DNA from 3 places in the Priestia sp. HNGD-A6 genome. Region 3 is predicted to be linked to each of the others. Evidence: predicted binding sites of a transcription regulator. Region 3 holds the regulator's gene; each other region holds the start of a gene.

Region 1 (7,313 bases), 2.4 Mb from region 3:
AAATCGTCATGAACGAGTAAAAGGAGAAGACTATAATCGTTTTATCGCTCAATTTGTAAAAGAAATAACGGCCAAGTTTCCTAAAGCGCTTCTTCATTGGGAGGATCTTGGTAATATTAACGCGCGTCACATTATGAAAGAATATGGCGATAAAATTTTAACATTTAATGATGATATTCAAGGAACGGGAGTAATTACTCTTGCAGCCGTTTTAACAGCGGTTCGTATTACAGGAACGCCTTTAAAAGATCAGCGAGTTGTTGTATTTGGACCAGGATCCGCTGGAATTGGGAATGCCGATCGTATTCATAGTGCGATGATGCTTGAAGGGTTATCTGAAGAAGAAGCATATGATCGTTTTTGGGCATATGATTACAGAGGTCTGTTAACGGAAGATATGGAAGATTTAGCTCCTTTTCAACAGCCATATGTTCGCCAAAATGAAGAGATTAAAGAATGGGAAAAAGACGATGAAAATAAAATTTCACTGTTGGAGCTTGTCAAGCAAGTGAAGCCAACGATTTTAATTGGAACATCAGGCGTCACGGATGCTTTTACCGAAGAAATTATTAAAGAAATGGCAAAGCATGTAGAGCGCCCGGTGATTATGCCGCTTTCAAACCCAACTAAACTTGCTGAAGCTGTTCCGGAAAATATTATAAAATGGACGGAAGGAAAAGCCCTTATTGCAACGGGAAGTCCATTTGAACCCGTTGAATATAACGGGCACACTTACGAAATCGGACAGGCTAATAATGCATTTGTGTTTCCAGGTCTTGGTTTAGGTGCAATTGTGGTTCGCGCTCAAAAGTTTACTGAATCTATGTTTGCAGAAGCAGCCAATGCAGTAGCGCGTATAGCAGAAACAGATACAAAAGGAGATACGCTTCTTCCAAATATTAAAGATCTTCAAAAAGTATCAAAGGCGGTTGCTGTAGCAGTTGCCGATGCTGCTGTAAAAGATAACGTAGCAACTGTTACCGAAAAAAATGTAGCTGAACTTGTAGAAGAAGCGGTATGGCAGCCTGTTTATAAACCTGTTAAGGCAAGAAATGAATGAGGTGAATGATAAATGAGCATAGGTCAAATTTTCCTCATTCTCGCGCCTATCTTTTTTGTCATTTTGCTTGGTTATTTAGCAGGGCACTTTAAAAAATTTGATAAGCAAACGTCTAAGGGGCTCAACACATTAGTAACGAAGTTTGCGCTTCCTGCACACTTATTTGTAGGTGTAACGACAACGCCAAGAAAAACACTCATAGACGAATGGCCGTTTTTAGTAGCGCTGATTTTAGGAATCGTCGGGTTTTACCTCATTATCTTGCTTGTCGTGAAGTATGCAGGGAAGAATACGTTAACTGCCTCTTCTATGTTTGCCTTAAACTCAGCTCAGCCAACGTTTGCTTTTATGGGCATTCCAGTACTCGGAGGATTGTTTGGTGCAGGCGCAGTAGCGATTCCAATTGCCATCACAGGAATCGTGGTGAATGCGATTTTAGATCCGCTGGCAACGATTTTAGGAACCGTTGGACAACGGGGGCGAAAAGAAGGGGAAGAGAAAACAAGTTTATTTAAAGTAACGGTTCATTCCATTTTGCATGGTTTATCTGAGCCTTTGGCATGTGTACCGTTAATTGGAGTGATTTTAACCCTTTGCGGTTTTCAGTCACCTAAACTGTTACAGGATATGCTTGATCAAATCGGAAGTATTACATCGGGAGCAGCTTTGTTTGCGGTAGGAGTAACGATTGGAATTGGAAAAATTAACTTTAGTAAAGGGGCGCTTGGGATAGCCGTCTTAAAAGTAGCGGTTCAACCCATCGTTATGCTCGGAATTGCAGTATGGATAGGGTTGTCTTCAGATGAAGTGACAAAAGCTATTTTACTGGTAGCTTTTCCTGGGTCTGCTGTAGCAGCGATGATTGCTTTGCGGTTTGAAAGCTTAGAAAACGAAACGGCATCTGCTTTTGTTATTAGTGCTATTTTATCGTTGATTACGCTGCCGCTTCTTATTTCTTGGCTTATGTAAATAAAAAAACGAAAGAGGAGAATTCCTCTTTCGTTTTAAGACGGATTAATAAGCTAATGCAAATAATCCTTTGATATGAGATAAGTAACGAACGTTACTTGCTTCTTTCATAAGTGATGCTGGTAAACCTTTTAATTGCGTTTTGTTTCCGCCGATTGTACCAATTGCATCTTTGCGTCCAAGACTTCCTAGTGTACCAGAGAAGACAGGAACGAATGATTCCATTGCTCCGCCGCGAATAGCTACTGCTAAGTTCACGCCTACAACTTCACCCATTTGCCAAGCTAATTGAGCAGTAGGTGGGTAAGGGCGACCTTCTGGACCCATTACAACCGCTGAGTCACCAGCAAGGAATACATCTTTATGAGATGTAGATTGTAAGAATTCATTTACAAGTGCACGACCGCGGTTTACTTCGATACCTGAGTTAGCAACTACAGAGTTACCTTGAACTCCGCCAGTCCATACCATTGTTTTTGTTTCAATTTTGCTGCCGTCTTTAAGTTCAACAGTTGTAGCATCCATTTTTGTTACAGGTGTACCAGTAACAAATGTAACGCCACGTTTTGTTAAGCTTGATTGAGCGCGCTCTACTAATTCAGCAGGGAAGCCTGGAAGAACTGTAGGAGCTGCTTCTACACAGTATAGAGAAATTTCTTTCGGATCAACACCGTGTTTTAGACATAGGCTTGGCATTAAGTCAGCGTATTCACCAACAAGTTCGATACCTGTTAATCCGCCACCGCCAACTACGATTGTACCGTCAGCTTTATTTTTTGTTTTGCTGTATTCAGCGATACAAGCTTCTACGTGTGCACGTAAACGGTTTGCATCATTTACTGATTTAAGAACGAAGCTGTGCTCTTCTAAACCAGGGATACCGAAGTAAGCAGTTTCACTACCTAAAGCTGTAACAAGGTAGTCGTAGCTTAATTTTGTACCATCTTCAAGAGATACTTCACGTTGATCTGGTGAGATTTCTTTTACCGTTGCAATTTTTAAATCAACGTTGTAGTTTTTAAGTAATTTATCAAGTGGTAAAGCTACCGCTTGTTCAGAAACGCCGCCTACAGCTAGACGGTGTAATTCTGTAATGATTTGGTGAGTAGCAAAACGGTTCACTACTGTAATTTTTGCTTCATCCGCACTTAGGTGTTGGCGAGCTGTCATTGCAGTTAATAAACCACCGTAACCGCCGCCTAAAATTAAAATATGTTTTGACATAGTCGATCCTCCGTCCACACTTTTTAATGAAAATTATTTTTGTTTTTCGTTTGTAATGTCTAAATACGCTTGTGCAAAGCGGAATAGTTTTTGAGCTTGTGGATCTTTAAGCATGCGTAATAAACCGAATAAACCGATTGAATTAGAAGCATTTGCTTCTGCACGATCGTTTGCTTCGATTGCAGTAGCTGCAAGACCTTTTACTGTTCCTTCTACCGGCTCGATAAATTCTTTTACTCCACCAAGTAGATCTTCTTTTAATACGTCGTCAGTTAATAATGATTGCGCAACGTCGTAAGTTTTTGTAAGCACCGTTACCATTTCAGATAATTTTGGTAAATTATCTACAAGAACAGTAAGAGCTTCTTGTACTTCAGGCTTTAACAATTGATCTAACACATCCGCTTGACCTTTGTTAACTGCCGCTTCTGTTTGTACAGCAGCATTTTCCTCTGCAGCTGATTTTTGAATAGTTGATTGAGACATGAAAAGTCCTCCTTTGCTGGATACTGTTGCATATGTAGTTCCTAGTTATCTGCTAGACTTTCAAACTACATTGTGAAGTTGTGAAATCTTGCACATAATTCTATTTTAATTTTAATACGAGATAAAATCAACTCATTTCGTTGAAAAAATAAGTGAAGAACCTCGTAACCCTTTGTTTAATAAAAGTTTATAAAAAATAAAGCGAATAATTGCCTAGGTAAATAAAATTAAAATAGGGAACTAACATAATTCCTCTTCCTACGATAAAACAAATAACGTCATATTTCAACACATACGAACTTAATATTCTATAAGTAGTAAAAAGATAGGGCGCATTTACTATTTAAAGAGTTTTCAAAAAATTACATTGACTTACTATAGTGTTCTACATATAATCTAAATATAACATCTTATGTAAGGAGATATAACATGGTTATAGTGGATGAACTTTATCATAATGTGGTCATTACATTGCCTCAATTAAAATTAATTGAATTTATAATGAAGTTAAAAGAAGCTAAAGCACAAGAAATAGAGGATATAAAAGCGAAAATTAGTAAATACGAAGAGAAGAAACGTGCTGAAGAAGCTTGGTACCAATCACTATCACCGTTTCGTAAATTTTTTACCGGGCGTCCTTTAAGTCAGCATCAAGCGGTCGAGTATATGGTATACGTAAAGGAACGCTTTAAAAAAATTGATCACCTTAAAGCACAAATGCGAGAACTTCATGAAGTTCTTGAATTAATAAAAGCGGAAAATGAAGAAACAAGTGAAATTACGCTTTCGCCTGCTATTGTACAAGAAATAAAACGATTAAAAAGCAGTGGAGGCGTTGGGATATGAGTGTTAATGAACTAAGTTTAGGTATAAATACGACGTGGGTTGTGTTAACAGCGGCGATGATTTTGCTAATGGAAGGCGGCTTTGCCTTGCTAGAGGCAGGTTTTGTCCGCTATAAAAATAGCGTCAATATTATTATGAAAGTATTCGCTGATATTACAATAGGAACGCTTTGTTTCTATTTAATTGGGTTTGGATTAATGTACGGAGATGATTTAGGCGGAATCTTCGGTAAAAGCGGTTTTGCGCTCTCAGGTAATTTATCGCACCTTGACATTCCAATTGGGCTTGAAACATTTTGGCTGTTTCAATGTGCGTTTGTTATTGCGGTCATTTCTATCGTTTCTGGAGCGGTGGCAGAACGAATTAATTTCCGTGCATATCTTTTATATGCGATTTTAATGACTACATTTATTTATCCTATAGCCGGCCACTGGATTTGGGGAGGCGGATGGATTAGTAAGTTAGGGATGCTTGATTTTGCCGGTTCGGCAGTTATTCATGCTCTTGGCGGTTTTTCAGCTTTAGCAGCTGCAATAATGATTGGACCTAGAAAAGGGAAGTTCACGAAAAATGGAATTAGTTCTGTTTCTCTTCCAAGCAATTTGCCGCTTGCATCAGTGGGTGCTTTTTTATTATGGTTTGGATGGTTCGGGTTTAATGCAGGAAGTACGCTAAGTGCCACTGACGTTAGAATTGGTCACATTGCTATTGTCACAATGTTATCAGCAGCAGCAGGCGGAGCAGCTACTTTATTTTATACTTTATTTCGCTACAACCGTTCAGATGCACCTTCTGTGATAAATGGATCGCTTGCCGGACTGGTTGGCATTACGGCCGGGTGCGCTTTTGTAAATACGCCATCTGCTATTTTTATTGGAGCTGTATCCGGCTTATTAATGATGGCAGCTACAAACTGGCTCGAAGCACGTCAAATCGACGATCCTGTAGGAGCTTTTCCTGTACACGCTGCTTCGGGAATATGGGGCACGTTGGCTGTGGGTTTATTTTCTACAGACGGCGGTGTGTTTACAGGAGGGAGCTGGACGTTATTAGGTGTTCAACTTCTCGGATTAATTGCTCTATGCGCTTGGGGGTTTGTTACGACGTGGATAGGGTTAAAGGTTATTTCCTTGGTGGTTCCGCTTCGATCTACGGAAGAAGAAGAAGAAGTGGGCTTAGACATCAGTTACCACGGTATCATGGCAGCTCATCAAGCTCCTGAATTTATTGAATATGAAAACTACTATGCGGAAGTAAAAGAAAAAGCCGCAGATTCATAATAAAAGGCCGCGCCTTATAACAAAAAGGGCGGCCTTTTTATGTGGAAAAAAATAGATGTAAAATACTTGGTTTAAATGATTGAAAAGTCAGAATATTTGTGTTATATTATAAAAAAGCCAAGGAGTTGATTTCTTATGAAAAAGAATTTACTTAATTCACCGCAAAAATCCAACGGAAAGGTGCTTGATGCATTATTCGCTGAGATGATTTTAGACAAGGCGATTGCAGAATTTCGTAAAGCACAGCTAAAAGAAGAAATCGACCGCACGCTATTGATGAAAAATAAAGAAGAGTTTTTAAAACTCTCATCAGAACTTAAACAAATTTCTTAATTACTTACTATACTTCACACACCATCTATTTTAGATGGTGTGTTTTATTTTTGAGACCTACTAAAAGGGATTGATTGGTAATAATTATGGACCTCCATGTACGCTTAATGGGTTTACAGGATCTCGAAACGGAGAAACCGTTCCAGAGTTCAAATTTGATAACTATTATCCACCAGCAAACGGAGCGGAACTATATCAAGTGGTAAATGGGGAAGAAGTACTTTTAGCTACCTACGTGGCAGAAGAAAAACGATTTGTGCCAGCGGTTGCTAAACCAATGTAAAGGAATGTTTTTTATGATTCGAAAAGGTTTGTATGCAGCATATAATGAACGAGACTACGAATGTTATGAAACGGAAAATGGGTGTGTAAAGCTGATTAGCTATGATAAAGGCGATGTAGCAAATGGATTCATTCCATACAATGACACGACTTTTACAAAAGAAGTTCCTCGTGATGCTGTTGAAGAAGTGTTTTTTGTAGCTCCGTATGCTACTTATCGAAATGAAACGTTTGGTGTGTCAGCTGCTTCTGATGGTCAAGTGCTTTTGACCACATCTGAAAAAGAAAAAGCTGATAAATATCATTTTCAACAAACGGATAAATATCTATATGAAAAACGTGTGTTAAAGGAAGAAGTGAAGTTAACGGAGAAAAAAACTCCTTATTCATAAAACGCCACAATAAAAAGAGGATGCAAATGCATCCTCTTTTTATTTAATTAATTTTCTTGAAGTGTTTCTGTTCGTATTATCATTTGTACGAAGGAAGGTAATGCCAAGACCGATTAATCCTCCTACAATAGCAGGAACTACCCAGCCGAGACCCACTCCATACATAGGTAGAATCGATGTAAACAGATCGTTTACTGCGGCAATTTTGAATCCAGCAGCATTTAAGCCATCAAATAAACTAACGATAAACGTGAACAGAAGGCTTACTTGGTAAACTTCAGAACGTCCTTTAAATAAAGGATGTAAGAATGTTAAAGCAATTAACACAATAGCTAACGGATAAATAGCTGTTAAGACTGGAACCGAAATAGCGATTAATTCCGTTAAGCCAAAGTTTGCTACAACGGCGCTGAATGCTGATAAAATGACAGCAATCAACTT
Region 2 (7,313 bases), 260 kb from region 3:
TATCTTCTTAACTGTGATTTAACTCTTGCTATCAGTTCTAATGGATTAAAAGGTTTTGTCACATAATCGTCTGCTCCTACCTGCAGACCAAGCACTTTATCGGCATCTTCGCTTTTAGCACTCAGCATAATAATCGGGATATTTTTTTGTTCTCGAATTTTAAACGTTGTTGAAATGCCGTCTTGCCTTGGCATCATAATATCCAGAATAATCAAGTGAACTTTTTCTTTATTTAGTATCTCTATGGCTTCGATTCCATCTTTGGCCGTAAAGACTTTAATACCTTCATTTTTTAAATAAATAGCAATACCATTGCGGATTTCTTGCTCATCATCTACAACTAAAACCACATATTCGTTCATTGATTTCTCACACTCCTTTCAAAAGTATATCATGGGTCATTTCGTCTATGGGTTTTATTGTAAACTGCATTTCTTAAGAAAAAAGAAGGGGGAATCTTAAGATTTTCTTAAGCATCATATATTGAAAAAGGTTTAAGGAATAGGGATAACAGGAACGTTAAAAGAAAAAATATAATCAATTCCTCATTTGATTCTAAAGAACTATCCGTGAGCGATTATATCTTTTTATTTAAAAGGAGGATGATTTAACTTGGAACGGAATCATACAATTATGCAATTTTTCGAATGGCATGTGCCAGCTGATGGCGAGCATTGGAAACGCCTCAAAGAGCTCGCTCCTCAACTAAAAGAACAAGGAATTGATTCCGTGTGGATTCCCCCGGTTACAAAAGGTGTTTCATCAGAGGATAATGGCTACGGCGTTTACGACTTATATGATCTTGGCGAGTTTGATCAAAAAGGAACCGTTCGTACAAAGTATGGAACCAAGCAAGAGCTGCATGAAGCAATTGATGCCTGTCATAATCACGGAATTAATGTCTATGTTGATATTGTGATGAATCATAAAGCTGCAGCGGATGAAAAAGAAACCTTCCACGTCATTGAAGTAGACCCCATGAACCGAACAGAAGAGATTTCTGAACCCTTTGAAATTGAAGGGTGGACAAAGTTTACATTTGAAGGGCGCGGCGATCAATATTCTTCTTTCAAATGGAACTTTAATCATTTTAATGGCACTGATTACGATGATAAAAATGGAAAAGAAGGTGTGTTTCGTATTGCCGGGGAAAACAAAAGCTGGAACGAAAATGTTGATCAAGAGTTTGGCAACTACGATTATTTAATGTTTGCGAATATTGATTACGACCACCCTGAAGTTCGAGAAGAAATGATCAAATGGGGAAAATGGTTAGCAGACACCCTGCAGTGCGACGGTTACCGATTAGACGCCATTAAACATATTAACCATGATTTTATTAAAGAGTTTGCTCACGAATTGTCCTCTTCTCAAGAAAAGCCATTTTATTTTGTGGGAGAGTTTTGGAATCCAGAATTAACAACCTGTCAGGAATTTTTAGACGTTATTGATTATCAAATTGATTTGTTTGACGTATCGCTGCATTACAAACTGCATGAAGCCTCTCAGCAAGGAAGAGATTTTGATTTAACCACAATTTTTGATGATACATTGGTTAAGACTCATCCGTTGAATGTTGTCACATTTGTAGATAACCATGACTCTCAGCCAAATGAATCTTTAGAATCTTGGGTAGAAGATTGGTTCAAACAAAGTGCTTACGCTCTAATTTTACTTCGTGAAGACGGCTATCCTTGTGTATTTTACGGAGACTATTTTGGGATAGGTGGAGAGCATCCAATTGAGGGAAAAGAAAAAGATATTTCTGCTCTCTTGCACGTACGCTATGACAAAGCATACGGACAGCAAGACGATTATTTTGATCACCCGAATACCATTGGATGGGTAAGGCATGGTGTAGAGGAATTTGAGAAGTCTGGATGCGCTGTGGTGATGTCAAACGGCGAAGACGGAGAAAAGAGAATGTTCGTCGGCGAACACCGAAGCGGACAAACGTGGATCGACTTCACAAAGAACCGAGAAGACCAAGTTGTGATTGAAGAAGACGGCTACGGACACTTCCCTGTAAATGGCGGCTCTGTATCCGTTTGGGCTGAAGCATAAAAAAACAGTGGCCTGCGCCACTGTTTTTTTACCATAGACCTAGCAGTTTCCACCACAAGCCGCCAATTCCAATCCAAATGATAATATGAATAATTGAAATTAAAAAGCCGAGCGACCACCATTTTTGCTGCGTTACATATCCACTACCGAAGAACACCGGTGCCGGTCCACTGCCGTAGTGAGTTAAACAGCCAAATAAATTGCTAAAGAACGCTAAAATTAATGCTGACAGTAACGGAGGCGCACCAGCGGCCACGATGACAGATAAAAATGCTGCGTACATAGCGCTGACGTGAGCCGTGTTACTCGCAAAAAAGTAGTGAGAATAAAAATATGCAATAGCTAGTACAATCAACGCCGTCATCCAAGACATATGACTAACAGTGCCTTTCATCAGATCACTGAACCAAGGAATCATGCCTAGATCATTTAAGAAAGTTGCCATCATAACCAAAACAGCAAACCAGACTAATGTATCCCATGCTCCCTGTTCTTTTTTGATGTCCGACCAGCTTAACACTTGCGTTAAAAGCAGCGCACATAGACCAATAAAAGCAGTTGTTGTTGCATTAATATTTAAATTAGCGCCAAAAATCCACAGCACAAGAAGAAGTAAAAATACGCCAATCATGTACCATTCTTCTTTCTTTAGCGGACCCATTTCATTTAGTTTTTTTGCTGCAATTTCAGATGCTTCCGGCGTTTCTTTTAATTCTGGCGGATACAGCTTATAAATAACGAGCGGAATAACAATTAAACTAATAATTCCAGGCACGATTGCAGCCGCTGCCCATCCAACCCATGAAATAGTCTTTCCTGTAATTTGTTCTGTCATTTTAACAGCAAGAGGATTGGCCGCCATTGCCGTTACGAACATAGCCGATGTAATCATATCTCCTTGAAACGATACTTTTGTTAAAAAAGCACCGACTCTGCGCTCCGTACCGTCTCCAGTTCTCGATCCGTATGTTTCAGATAAAGAACGAATGATTGGAAGAATAATTCCTCCAGCTCGTGCTGTATTAGACGGCATTGCAGGTGATAAAATTAAATCACTTACGATAAGAGAATACGATAGTCCCAACGTCTTTTTACCGAACAAACGGACAAAGATATAGGCAACCCTTGTTCCTAGACCAGTCTTAATAAAACCTCTAGAAATAAAGAATGCAATAACGATCAACCAAATCGTTGTATTTTGAAAACCGCTGAGCGATTGTTCAAGTGTTAATGTATTAGTTAATACAATAATGGTTAAAGATAAAATAGCTACACTGCCTAATGGCAATGGTTTAATGATAAGACCTACGATAGTAGCCACAAAAATAGCGAATAAGTGCCAAGCCTTCACATCAAGTCCGGACGGAGGTGTAATAAACCATAAAATAAGTCCGATTGCCAGACAAATTAATAAAGGAATAAACTTCACTTCGCCGGCAGGCTTTTTAGTTGTTTCAGCCATAATCTTTCTCCTTTCATGTTTTTAAATAATAATAGTAGTATGCTCTTTCCCCTTCGTACCCAATACTTGTCCCATTTAAAATAAAATAATTGTAAAAATACGTTTCATAAGGATGATATTGTAAATTTGTGAAGTGTTGAGCATAATTCCTTTATTATTTTATCATACATATTGACAATTTTTATCTTTCACCTTCCTTTTATTCCCTTCAAAATAGCTTGTAAGCGTTATTTCATCAAAATAAATAAGCTGCATGAGTTCATCATGCAGCCTTGCATTTAACGATTTACTTTTTGAATAAACACGACTTTGAGATAATCACCTGACTTAAATTCTTTTATTGTTTTAAAATCAGCTGGAAGAGAGAACTGCTCCATCATTTTGTAGCGTTCCCCTTTTTCATTAAAAGCTTTTTCAATAAACGAATGAAATCTTTTCATATCAAAATTACTTGCATTCGTCGAAGCTACAATGACACCATTTGGCTTTGTAAGAGCAATGGCTTCTTTTAATAAATCTTTGTAGTCTTTTGCCGCGCTGAACGTATGCTTTTTCGATTTAGCAAAGCTCGGCGGATCTAGCACCACAAGATCGAACGTCATATTCTTCTTAACTGCATATTTAAAATACTTAAAAACATCTTCCACAATAATGTCCTGTGCTTCGTGATCAATTCCATTTACACTAAATTGCTCAATTGTTTTTGCCAGGCTGCGATTGGCCAAGTCGACACTTGTTGTTTTCGCAGCTCCTCCAAGAGCGGCCGCCACTGAAAATGCGCCTGTATACGAAAACATGTTTAGAACGGTCTTTCCTTTTGCATATTTATCTCGAATCGTTTTACGGACGTCTCGCTGATCTAAAAAGACCCCAACCATCGCTCCGTCATTTAAATAAACGGCAAAACGAATACCATTTTCTCTTACAATTAAAGGGAATTCACCTTTATTTCCTGTGACAAAATCATCTTCTTCAATATACTGCCCTTTTACGTTGAAACGTTTTTTCTGGTACAGCCCTTTAAAGTTAGGCGCAGATTTTAAAGCTTCAATAACGTATTCTTTAAATTGATAAATTCCTTCACTATACCAACTCGTGACGTAATATCCGTCATAATAATCAATGATTAAGCCGCCAATTCCGTCACCTTCACTATTAAATACACGAAAAGCAGTTGTATCTTCAGACGCATAAAAATCGTGACGAGAGGTAATAGCTCGCTGAATTTTTCGTACAAAAAACGCCGCGTCAATTTGTTCACTTTTCTTCTTCGTCAGAATCCATCCGTAGCCTTTGTTTTGTTTTCCATAATAGCCTTTGGCTAAGAATTGATTCTTTGGAGTGACTAAGTTAATAATAACGCCTTCTTCTTGCAGTTTATGACCATCAACAAGCGCATCTTTTTCAATGAGTGGATAACCTTTATTCACTTTTTTAATAAAAGCTTCTTTGGCTATAACTTGTACTTCTTTTCTCATGTGTACACCCTATCTATTTAATTTAGTTCATTCTAGTTTTATCCATTTTACGAGAATAATCTACATTTATCTTAACATAGATAACCGGTAATGTTTCCAGTTACAAAATAGAAAAGCAGAGGATGCCTTGAAGCACCCCCTGCTTGATATGAATGAAAAATGAAATGTATGTTTTATGTTTTAAGATAAAAAATTATGAGCACTCTTGTCCAGTATATGCATCGAACTTAAGCGTCTGCTGCTTGCTTCCGCTCACTAAAGTCACCACGTATACAGTTATTGAGTTTTCTGTTATAAGCTCAATATGATCTACTTTTCCTTCTTGATGTTTTAAAGCAAGAACTTTCACAGCGGTCTCCGTTAACGGCTGAAGCTTATCATGTCTTACATGTGTGATTTCACCCGAAACCGCATCGATTGTAACGGTGTATTCCGTATTATCTTTGATTATTTTTACTGTGAAAATCGCTGCGTTTTGATCATATTCTACCATTTTCACCTTACCTGCATATGTAGCCAATGCAAGATCTTTTGCATCTTGTCTCGTTAATAGCTTCACTGCTTGCTGAGAAGTATTAACTACTTTTCCTGTGAAAGCATCTAACGTTACCGTATATTGAGTGCTATCTTTAAGAATCACTGCGACATACTGACTAGCGGATTCTTTAAACTCTAGACTATATACGTAACCACTATATTGTTTAACAATTGTTTCTTTTATTTTTTGCTCTGATATTAGCTGCAGCTCTTTTTTATTCTCATGAATGACTTTCCCCGTTAGACCATCCACGGTTAGCGTATATTCTACTTTGCCATCTACTACAGTTAACGTATATTCATGCGTTTCTTTGTTAAATGTAATAGATTGAATCGCTCCTGTATACTGCTTAGAAATGGATTCTTTCACTTGATTTTGTGTCCATAACTTCACTTCTTGCTTCTTCACTACTTTTCCAGTGCTTGCGCTTACTTCTACGATTCTTTGCTCAAGGTTATTCGTTACAATTGTAATCACATACACACTTGATTCTTGCTTAAATTCCGTAGATGTGACCGTCCCTTTGCAATCTTGCAGAGCAATACCATTTGCTTGAGCTTGCGAGATACTCACATGTTCAGTTGTCTCTGCTTTCGCTGTCTTCATTTCTGCAGCGTGACTCGTTGTAATAGAGCTAAATGCAACTGCAGCTCCTAAAGCAGATGTAGACAATACTTTTACCCATTTAATCATCTTTACATTTCCTCCTCTTTCACCATTAGACTTTCCGTCTATGGCGTTTTATCTAGTACGCCGTTCATTATGCAAAAGATTTCTGAGAATAAGACGAATAGAAGCTTAAAGTTAGCTGAAGATATAAGAATAGCTACTATTTTTCAGCTTGCTTTCAGCTATTATTCAGGGCTGTTTCAGATAAAAAAGCATAATAGAAAGTAGAGGAGCAAAGGAGTTTTCACCATGATGGATCAACTAAAAGGAATTAAAGTCTTACTTATAGATGACGAACCAACTATTTTACAGTTTTTATCTTTAGGGTTAACGAATGAAGGATTTGATATCAAAGCTGCCCAAGACGGAATGGAAGGCATTAATATAGCCAAAGAATTCAAGCCTCATATCGCTATTGTAGATGTTATGCTTCCGGGAATGGATGGATTTGAAGTATGCCGTTTGTTAAAGAAAATGGGGAATATAGCTGTCATCATGCTAACAGCAAAAGATCAAGTGGACGATCGAGTAAAGGGGCTGACTATTGGAGCAGATGATTATATGGTCAAACCCTTCAGTTTTGAAGAACTTCTTGCGCGCATTCAAGCTAGAATCCGCAATCAATTTCCCAACTTATTAGACGAAGTATCCATCGGTCCATTTAAAATTGATGACCGCCGCAAAGAAATTAAATACCTTAATCACATACTTGATTTATCCCCTACTGAATATGCACTCTTAAAATTCTTAGTTATTAATCACGGTCTCGTACTAAGTAAATCCACCATTTTAGATCGAGTGTGGGGATATGATTTTGGAGGAGAAGAAAACATTGTTGAAGTATACATTCGATCACTGAGAGAAAAATTACAGGACCATAGCCGAACCGTTATTCGAACGCTTCGCGGTGTAGGGTACCGGATTGATATTTCATGAAGCACAAACGTTTCTTTCATTTGAACTCTCTTCGCCTTCAGCTTTTATCTAGAAGTTTACTCGTTATTTTGAGTTTACTGATGCTGATAGGCGTTTTTCAATACGTATTTATGAAGCAATTTATTTACACAAATAAAATTAGAAGCATCGAAGACCAAATTCACTT
Region 3 (7,313 bases):
TTCCCGTCGGGACCGCCATGTTTTAGAAACGAAACAATGTGTTTCGTCTTTTTTATTGTTTGAACCATTTTTATATAAAACTTTACCGTCCTTAGGAGCAATCCTAAGGAATTTTTTATATACAAAGAAATTTCTTTGTAGAATTGCGATGTTAAAGATTGTTGGATTTCTTACTGGATATGTATAGTCCACAACGTTTACAATATATATATACAGATTGAAATGAGGTTCTGAATGAATGACAGAGATTAATGAATTTACGTTTATGTCTACGTCTCCTGATGAAACTAATCAGCTGGCTGCTCGTCTAGCAACTTTATTAGAAGCTGGTGACGTGCTGCTGCTTGAAGGTGATTTGGGAGCTGGAAAGACAACATTCACAAAAAGTTTAGCTAAAGGCTTAGGAATTGAACGCAATGTGAATAGCCCGACATTTACTATCATTAAAGAATACAAAAGCGGTCGCCTTCCTCTTTACCATATGGATGTGTACCGTCTAGGGGATGAATTTGAAGACCTAGGGTTCGATGAGTATTTTGAAGGAGATGGCGTGACGGTCGTGGAGTGGGCTCACCTGATTGAAGAGCAGCTTCCTAATGAATATATTCAAATCAATATTTACCATGAAAACGAAACGACTCGTAAAATCCTTGTAAAAGCGATAGGCAGTCGGTACGTTGAAATATGTAAGGAGCTTTTTAAAAGATGAAAATGTTAGCCATTGATACATCCAATTTTGTCATGGGTGTTGCTGTCGTTGAAGAAAACAAAGTAATTGGAGAAATTATTACGAATCTAAAAAAGAATCACTCTGTTCGTGTGATGAACGCTGTGGAATCTTTGTTAAAAGATTGTGATATTGCGCCAAGCGAGCTAGACCGTATTGTAGTGGCACACGGTCCCGGGTCCTATACCGGTGTACGCATTGGTGTTACCATTGCCAAGACACTTGCTTGGACTTTAAATATTCCTTTAATAGGTGTATCTAGCCTTGAGGCACTAGCAGCAAACGGTCGTTATTTTGATGGATATATTGCTCCGTTATTTGATGCGCGCCGTCAGCAGCTTTATACAGGACTATATGAATGGAATAACGAACGAGGTCTTGTAGAAGTTGAAAGTGATCGACTTGTTATTAATAAGGACTGGGCGGAACATTTAAAGTCATACAACAAACCTATTTTATTCATAGGCAATGATCTTTCCATGCATGAAGAGGCGTTAAAAGAAGTGTTGAGTGAACAAGCTGTATTTGCCCATGTTCAGCAGTTTAACCCAAGACCAAGTGAATTGGCTTTCTTAGGAATGAAGAAAGAGCCGCAGTCTGTGCATACTTTTGTTCCGAACTACATTCGTTTAGCTGAAGCAGAAGCCAACTGGCTTGCTTCACAGCAAAAAGGATAAAAGAAGGTATAACATGAAACTAACAATTAAGTTTCGTTTAATGGAAGTTAAAGATATTGATCAAGTAGTGAAAATCGAAGAGAAGTCTTTTACGACACCTTGGAGTGCAGAAGCATTTCAAAATGAGTTAACCAATAATCAATTTTCAACCTACATTGTGATGGAAGAAGGGGAAAATATTATTGGTTATTGCGGAACGTGGATTGTTATTGACGAAGCACATGTAACCAACATTGCGCTATTGCCAGACTACCGAGGCAAGGGACTCGGTGAATTGCTGCTGCGCAACGTGATGGACGTTCTTCGAAAACTAGGTGCTACGTCAATGACATTAGAAGTTAGGGTATCTAATCATATTGCACAATCATTGTATCAAAAGCTAGGTTTTAAACCTGGAGGTATTCGTAAGAATTATTATTCTGATAACAATGAGGATGCATTAGTTATGTGGGTGAATTTATGAATGAAAATCAATTAATTTTAGCATTAGAAACAAGCTGTGATGAGACAGCAGCAGCTGTGATTCGAAACGGTCATGAAATTGTAGCCAATGTGGTGGCCTCTCAAATAGAAAGCCATAAACGATTTGGCGGTGTCGTACCGGAAATTGCATCTCGTCATCATGTAGAACAAATTACAGTAGTAGTTGAAGAAACTTTAAATCAAGCGAACTTGACGTTTGCAGATATAGATGCAATAGCTGTAACGGAAGGACCAGGGCTTGTGGGAGCACTTCTTATTGGCGTAAATGCAGCCAAAGCGCTAGCATTTGCACATCAAAAGCCATTAATTGGTGTTCATCATATTGCAGGACATATTTATGCAAATCAGCTAATCAAAAAACTAGAATTCCCGCTCTTATCGCTAGTTGTATCTGGCGGGCATACGGAGCTTGTATACATGGAAAGTCACGGTCATTTTAAAGTAATCGGTGAAACAAGAGATGATGCAGCAGGAGAAGCCTACGATAAAGTAGCCCGCACGTTAAACCTTCCATATCCAGGCGGACCTCATATTGACCGCCTTGCACATGAAGGAGAGCCATTAATTGATTTGCCGCGTGCTTGGCTAGAAGAAGGATCCTATGATTTTAGTTTCAGTGGATTAAAATCAGCAGTTATTAACACTGTCCACAATGCGAAGCAAAAAGGTGAAGAGATTCTTCCACAAACACTTGCTGCTAGCTTTCAAGCGAGTGTCATTGATGTGTTAGTAACTAAAACGATTAAAGCTGCAAAGGAATATAACGTTAAGCAAGTTTTATTAGCAGGAGGAGTTGCTGCTAATAAAGGGCTTAGAGCAGCGCTAGAAGAGGCATTTGAACCCCTATCAAATATTGAGCTTATTATCCCGCCGCTATCTCTATGTACGGATAATGCCGCAATGATTGGAGCAGCAGCAAGCGTACGATTTGCTCAAGGAAAACGTTCAGATATGTCATTAAATGCAAACCCCGGTTTGGACTTGGAAGAGTAAGTGACGAATGAGATTTATTTCTCATTCGTCTTTTTTTGTGGATAAAAATGATTTATCAACAATATTCAATAAATTTAGAATTGACTGTGGATAATTATGTGGAAAAGTCCGTGCACTCAGTACACGGACCTGTTATCAACAAGTTTTAATTATGAAAATCAGACAGATATCCACTATTTATTCACAGAGTGGATAAAGCTTGCTCTTAAGCGCATGAACAAGTAAATAGGATGAATAGATACGCAAAAATATAGGCTACTCTTCTAGAAGCAGCTGCAATTCTTCCCACTCTTCCATTAATGTGGATAACTGTGAAGAAATTTTTTCATTTTCACCGTTTAATCTTGATACTTCTTCGTGATTTTGATAAATTTCAGGGTCACAAAGAAGTTCTTCATTCGCCGCTTGGGCGGCTTCTAATTTGTTTACTTCAGTTTCAATTTCTTCAATGCGGCGCGTTCGCTGTCTCATCAATTTCTTTTGTTCTTTATCTTGTTTATAGGACTGTTTATCTACTTTTACCGTACGTTCTTCGTTTGCTTTTATATTTTCTAATTCTTTGATTTCCTCTATTTCTGCTTTCTTTTCTACATAATAGTCATAATCTCCAAGAAATTCTTCTACTCCTTCAGGAGATAGCTCTGCTATTTTATTGGCAATACGATTAATAAAATAACGGTCATGTGAAACAAATAATAGAGTCCCTGGGTAATCAATTAACGCATTCTCGAGTACTTGTTTGCTATCTAAATCAAGATGGTTAGTAGGTTCATCCAAAATTAAGAAGTTAGCTTTTTGAAGCATAAGCTTCGCAAGAGCCAAACGTGCTTTTTCACCACCGCTGAGCGTGGAAACGATTTTCAGTACATCATCACCTGAAAACAGAAAATTTCCAAGCGCTGTACGGATTTCTTTTTCAGGTTTGGCTGGGTAGTCATCCCAAAGTTCATTTAAAACGGTTTTATTAGACGTTAAATTGGCTTGCTCTTGGTCGTAATAACCAACCATTACATTTGAGCCAAAGGAAATGGTTCCAGTCTTGAAGCTGAGTTTATCCACAATGCCTTTTAATAAAGTTGATTTCCCCACGCCATTAGGACCAACCAACGCAAGGCTTTCCCCTTTTTTAATGCGAAGGTTTGCCTCTTGGACGACATAGTTGTGTTCATCATATCCGATAGACACATCTTCCAGATTTAAGACTTCATTTCCGCTTTGACGTTCAATTTCAAACGAAAAACTAGCTGATTTTTCGCCTTCGTTAGGTCGATTTATTAACTCCATTCGATCGAGCTGTTTACGTCTGCTTTGCGCACGTTTTGTAGTCGATGCGCGGGCGATGTTTCGCTGAATAAAATCATTCAGCTTTGCGACTTCATCTTGCTGCTTTTCGTACTGACGCAACTCTTTTTCATATCGCTCTGCTTTTTGTACAAGGTATTTAGAGTAGTTGCCCGTGTACTTCACCGTTGTTTTTTGTACGACTTCATACACTTGATTTACGACTTTATCAAGGAAGTAACGATCATGTGAAACGATTAAAATAGCTCCTTCATACCCTTGCAGAAACTGTTCCAGCCATGCTAAAGTTTCAATATCTAAGTGGTTGGTAGGCTCATCCAGAATAAGCAAATCAGGCTTTGTTAAAAGCAGTTTTGCAAGAGCCAGGCGCGTTTTTTGTCCACCGCTTAAGGAGGAAATAGGGGTGCTGTAGTCAAAGTTTGAAAAACGGAAACCGTGAAGAATAGATCGTGTATCCGCTTCATATTGATAGCCGCCTAAATCTTTAAACGTTACTTGAAGCTGATCATACTCTTTGGTTAGTTTTTCGTATTGAACTGAATCATTAAAAATGTCTGGATCACCCATCTTCGTTTCAAGCGTACGTAATTCTTTTTCCATCTTCTTTAATGGAGCAAAGACAGTCATCATTTCTTCCCATATGGAGAGTGTTGACTCAAGAACTGTATCTTGTCCCATATAATCAATGGAAACACCCTTAGGTTTAATAATTTCTCCGCTGTCATAGGAAAGCTGCTCAGCAATAATTTTTAATAAAGTTGATTTACCAGCACCGTTTCGTCCCACTAGGGCAATGCGGTCTTTTGATTGTACTTCTAACTTTATATTCGATAAAATGGGTTCTGCCCCATAGTATTTTGTAATACCGTTCAATTGTAGAATAATCATTTTTTCACCTCTAGTAGTATATCCATAGTGTATTTTAACATATTTTTAACTACAAGTTCTTCCTACAAGCGTTTGTAATTTGTAGAGGGACAAGGACAAATGATGAAGCGAATGTTTTGATTCATGAAATAAAATGATTTTACCTGCACATTTTATACAGGATACTATGTTAAAATAAGAGATAAGTGCATCTCTGAACTTATCTATGATGGATGTGAAAAAATCCGTCATGACTAACAAACCGATCCTTTGAAGGGCTAATTGCTTCGTTCTACATACCGACTTTAAGGAGTGCTGAATAGACAAAAGCCGTCGAGGTGTGAAGCGGAGTATATATAAAGCAAGAGAAAAGAGAGAGAATTGGAAGCGCTACCTCAAAGCGGTTGATGCTTTGTGAAAGGTAATGCAATATGACTTGAAAATGTTAGTAATGACATACATGAACTGAGGGGGTACAACGTGAACACTGAACAATTAAAAATACCACAAGCAACGGCTAAGCGATTGCCGCTTTATTATCGTTTTTTGAAAAATTTGCATGCTTCTGGTAAACAGCGTGTGTCGTCAGCGGAGTTAAGTGAGGCAGTGAAAGTGGATTCTGCTACTATTCGTCGGGACTTTTCTTACTTTGGTGCATTAGGAAAAAAGGGATACGGCTACAATGTGAATTATTTACTTACATTTTTCCGTAAAACGTTAGACCAAGATGAAGTAACGAAAGTAGCACTGATTGGCGTAGGGAATCTAGGAACGGCCTTTTTAAATTATAATTTTATTAAAAATAATAACACCAAAATTGAGTGCGCTTTTGATGTGATAGAAGATAAAGTAGGTACGAAAGTAGGCGACGTGCCGGTCTATCATCTTGACCAATTGGAAGATTATATGAGTGATGACATCTCAGTAGCGATTTTAACCGTTCCTGCCACTGTTGCTCAGCAAATTACTGATCGTTTAGTGAGTTGCGGAATTAAAGGAATTTTAAACTTTACTCCTGCACGCTTAAACGTACCGGATGAGATTCGACTCCATCATATTGATCTTGCTGTAGAATTACAGTCGCTCGTCTACTTTTTGAAAAATTATCCTGTTGAATAAGGCGGACTGTGTTACGATTTCCTTAAGTCTAAATTAATAAGGAGAGTGGGAATATGGGGATTGGAGCAGGCAGTTGGATTATTATTGCGATTGTAGCACTGCTTATTTTTGGACCGAAACGGTTACCGGAGCTAGGAAGATCAGTGGGCCAAACGCTTAGAGAGTTTAAGCATGCCGCTAGCGGTGCATCAGAAGATCGTGAAAAAGATAAACAGCGTCAAGTAGATGACAAAGAGTAAAAGGGTGATCATAGTATGACCGAACAAGAAATGTCAATATATGATCATATAGGAGAGCTGCGAAAACGCATTTTAATTGTTTTATTTTTCTTTGTGATTGCCACAATTGGCGGCTTTTTTATAGCGGATAAGGTTATTGTCTATTTACAGCATGCTGATGAGGCAAAGAATTTAACGATGAATGCATTTCGGTTAACAGATCCAGTTAAGATTTATATGCAATTTGCTGTTATTATCGGCTGTGTACTTGCAGCTCCTGTTGCACTGTATCAACTTTGGGCATTTATTAGTCCTGGTTTATATGAAAAAGAGCGTAAGGTAACGCTTGGATATATTCCTGTTTCCATTTTTCTCTTTATCGGCGGTGTCTCTTTTTCTTATTTTGTGTTGTTTCCATTTGTCGTTGATTTTATGACGCGCGTTTCTGATGAGCTGAATGTAAACCAAGTGATTGGCATTAATGAATACTTTTCTTTTTTAATGCAGCTCACACTGCCTTTTGGCTTGTTGTTTCAGCTTCCTGTCGTCGTTATGTTTTTGACGCGTTTAGGAATTATAACGCCTATGTTTTTATCTCAAATTCGAAAATATGCCTATTTCGTACTGCTAGTTATTGCCGCACTTATTACACCACCGGAATTGCTCTCGCACATGATGGTGACAGTGCCGCTCTTAATTTTGTATGAAATCAGCATCATTATTTCCCGCATTTCGTATCGCAAAGTGTTAAAGGCAAGGGCAGAGCAAGAAAGAGAAGATGTTAGTATGTAAAAAAAACCACTGAAACAGTGGTTTTTTTATTTGGATGAATCATCTTGATTTTTATATTGCTGCTGCAATTTTTTAATTTTGTAGTGCAAGATAAAGATGCGAACCGCAAACCTGAAATCGAATGCGGCTACGAGT

Evidence for each region. Region 3 encodes Rex, which represses fermentation and respiration genes when NADH is low (regulators of the CRP and FNR family bind a similar motif). Its sites were predicted from a motif close to TTGTGAAATATTTCACAA; they were not measured.
Region 1: SCI76_RS00650 (DUF1641 domain-containing protein) is a predicted target of Rex. The motif match lies at 3,818-3,835, and genes of this name have one in related genera.
Region 2: SCI76_RS14285 (anion permease) is a predicted target of Rex. The motif match lies at 3,653-3,670, and genes of this name have one in related genera.

What each region holds. Positions count from the first base shown of each region.
Region 1 covers NZ_CP138621.1:125,385-132,697, forward strand. Annotated here, with positions in the region: gene SCI76_RS00635 (NAD-dependent malic enzyme) at 1-1,060, shown strand, start outside; gene SCI76_RS00640 (AEC family transporter) at 1,073-2,029, shown strand; gene SCI76_RS00645 (NAD(P)/FAD-dependent oxidoreductase) at 2,075-3,253, opposite strand; gene SCI76_RS00650 (DUF1641 domain-containing protein) at 3,287-3,739, opposite strand; gene SCI76_RS00655 (hypothetical protein) at 4,169-4,585, shown strand; gene SCI76_RS00660 (ammonium transporter) at 4,582-5,865, shown strand; gene SCI76_RS00665 (IDEAL domain-containing protein) at 6,001-6,198, shown strand; gene SCI76_RS00670 (hypothetical protein) at 6,269-6,481, shown strand; gene SCI76_RS00675 (hypothetical protein) at 6,495-6,872, shown strand; gene brnQ (branched-chain amino acid transport system II carrier protein) at 6,912-7,313, opposite strand, start outside.
Region 2 covers NZ_CP138621.1:2,802,894-2,810,206, reverse strand. Annotated here, with positions in the region: gene SCI76_RS14295 (response regulator transcription factor) at 1-362, opposite strand, end outside; gene SCI76_RS14290 (alpha-amylase) at 613-2,064, shown strand; gene SCI76_RS14285 (anion permease) at 2,093-3,526, opposite strand; gene SCI76_RS14280 (class I SAM-dependent rRNA methyltransferase) at 3,805-5,004, opposite strand; gene SCI76_RS14275 (PepSY domain-containing protein) at 5,198-6,235, opposite strand; gene SCI76_RS14270 (response regulator transcription factor) at 6,464-7,147, shown strand; gene SCI76_RS14265 (cell wall metabolism sensor histidine kinase WalK) at 7,144-7,313, shown strand, end outside.
Region 3 covers NZ_CP138621.1:2,543,867-2,551,179, reverse strand. Annotated here, with positions in the region: tRNA gene SCI76_RS12805 (tRNA-Asp) at 1-18, shown strand, start outside; gene tsaE (tRNA (adenosine(37)-N6)-threonylcarbamoyltransferase complex ATPase subunit type 1 TsaE) at 239-709, shown strand; gene tsaB (tRNA (adenosine(37)-N6)-threonylcarbamoyltransferase complex dimerization subunit type 1 TsaB) at 706-1,404, shown strand; gene rimI (ribosomal protein S18-alanine N-acetyltransferase) at 1,418-1,867, shown strand; gene tsaD (tRNA (adenosine(37)-N6)-threonylcarbamoyltransferase complex transferase subunit TsaD) at 1,864-2,880, shown strand; gene SCI76_RS12780 (ABC-F family ATP-binding cassette domain-containing protein) at 3,136-5,070, opposite strand; gene SCI76_RS12775 (redox-sensing transcriptional repressor Rex) at 5,530-6,168, shown strand; gene tatA (twin-arginine translocase TatA/TatE family subunit) at 6,222-6,407, shown strand; gene tatC (twin-arginine translocase subunit TatC) at 6,423-7,178, shown strand; gene SCI76_RS12760 (YdiK family protein) at 7,205-7,313, opposite strand, start outside.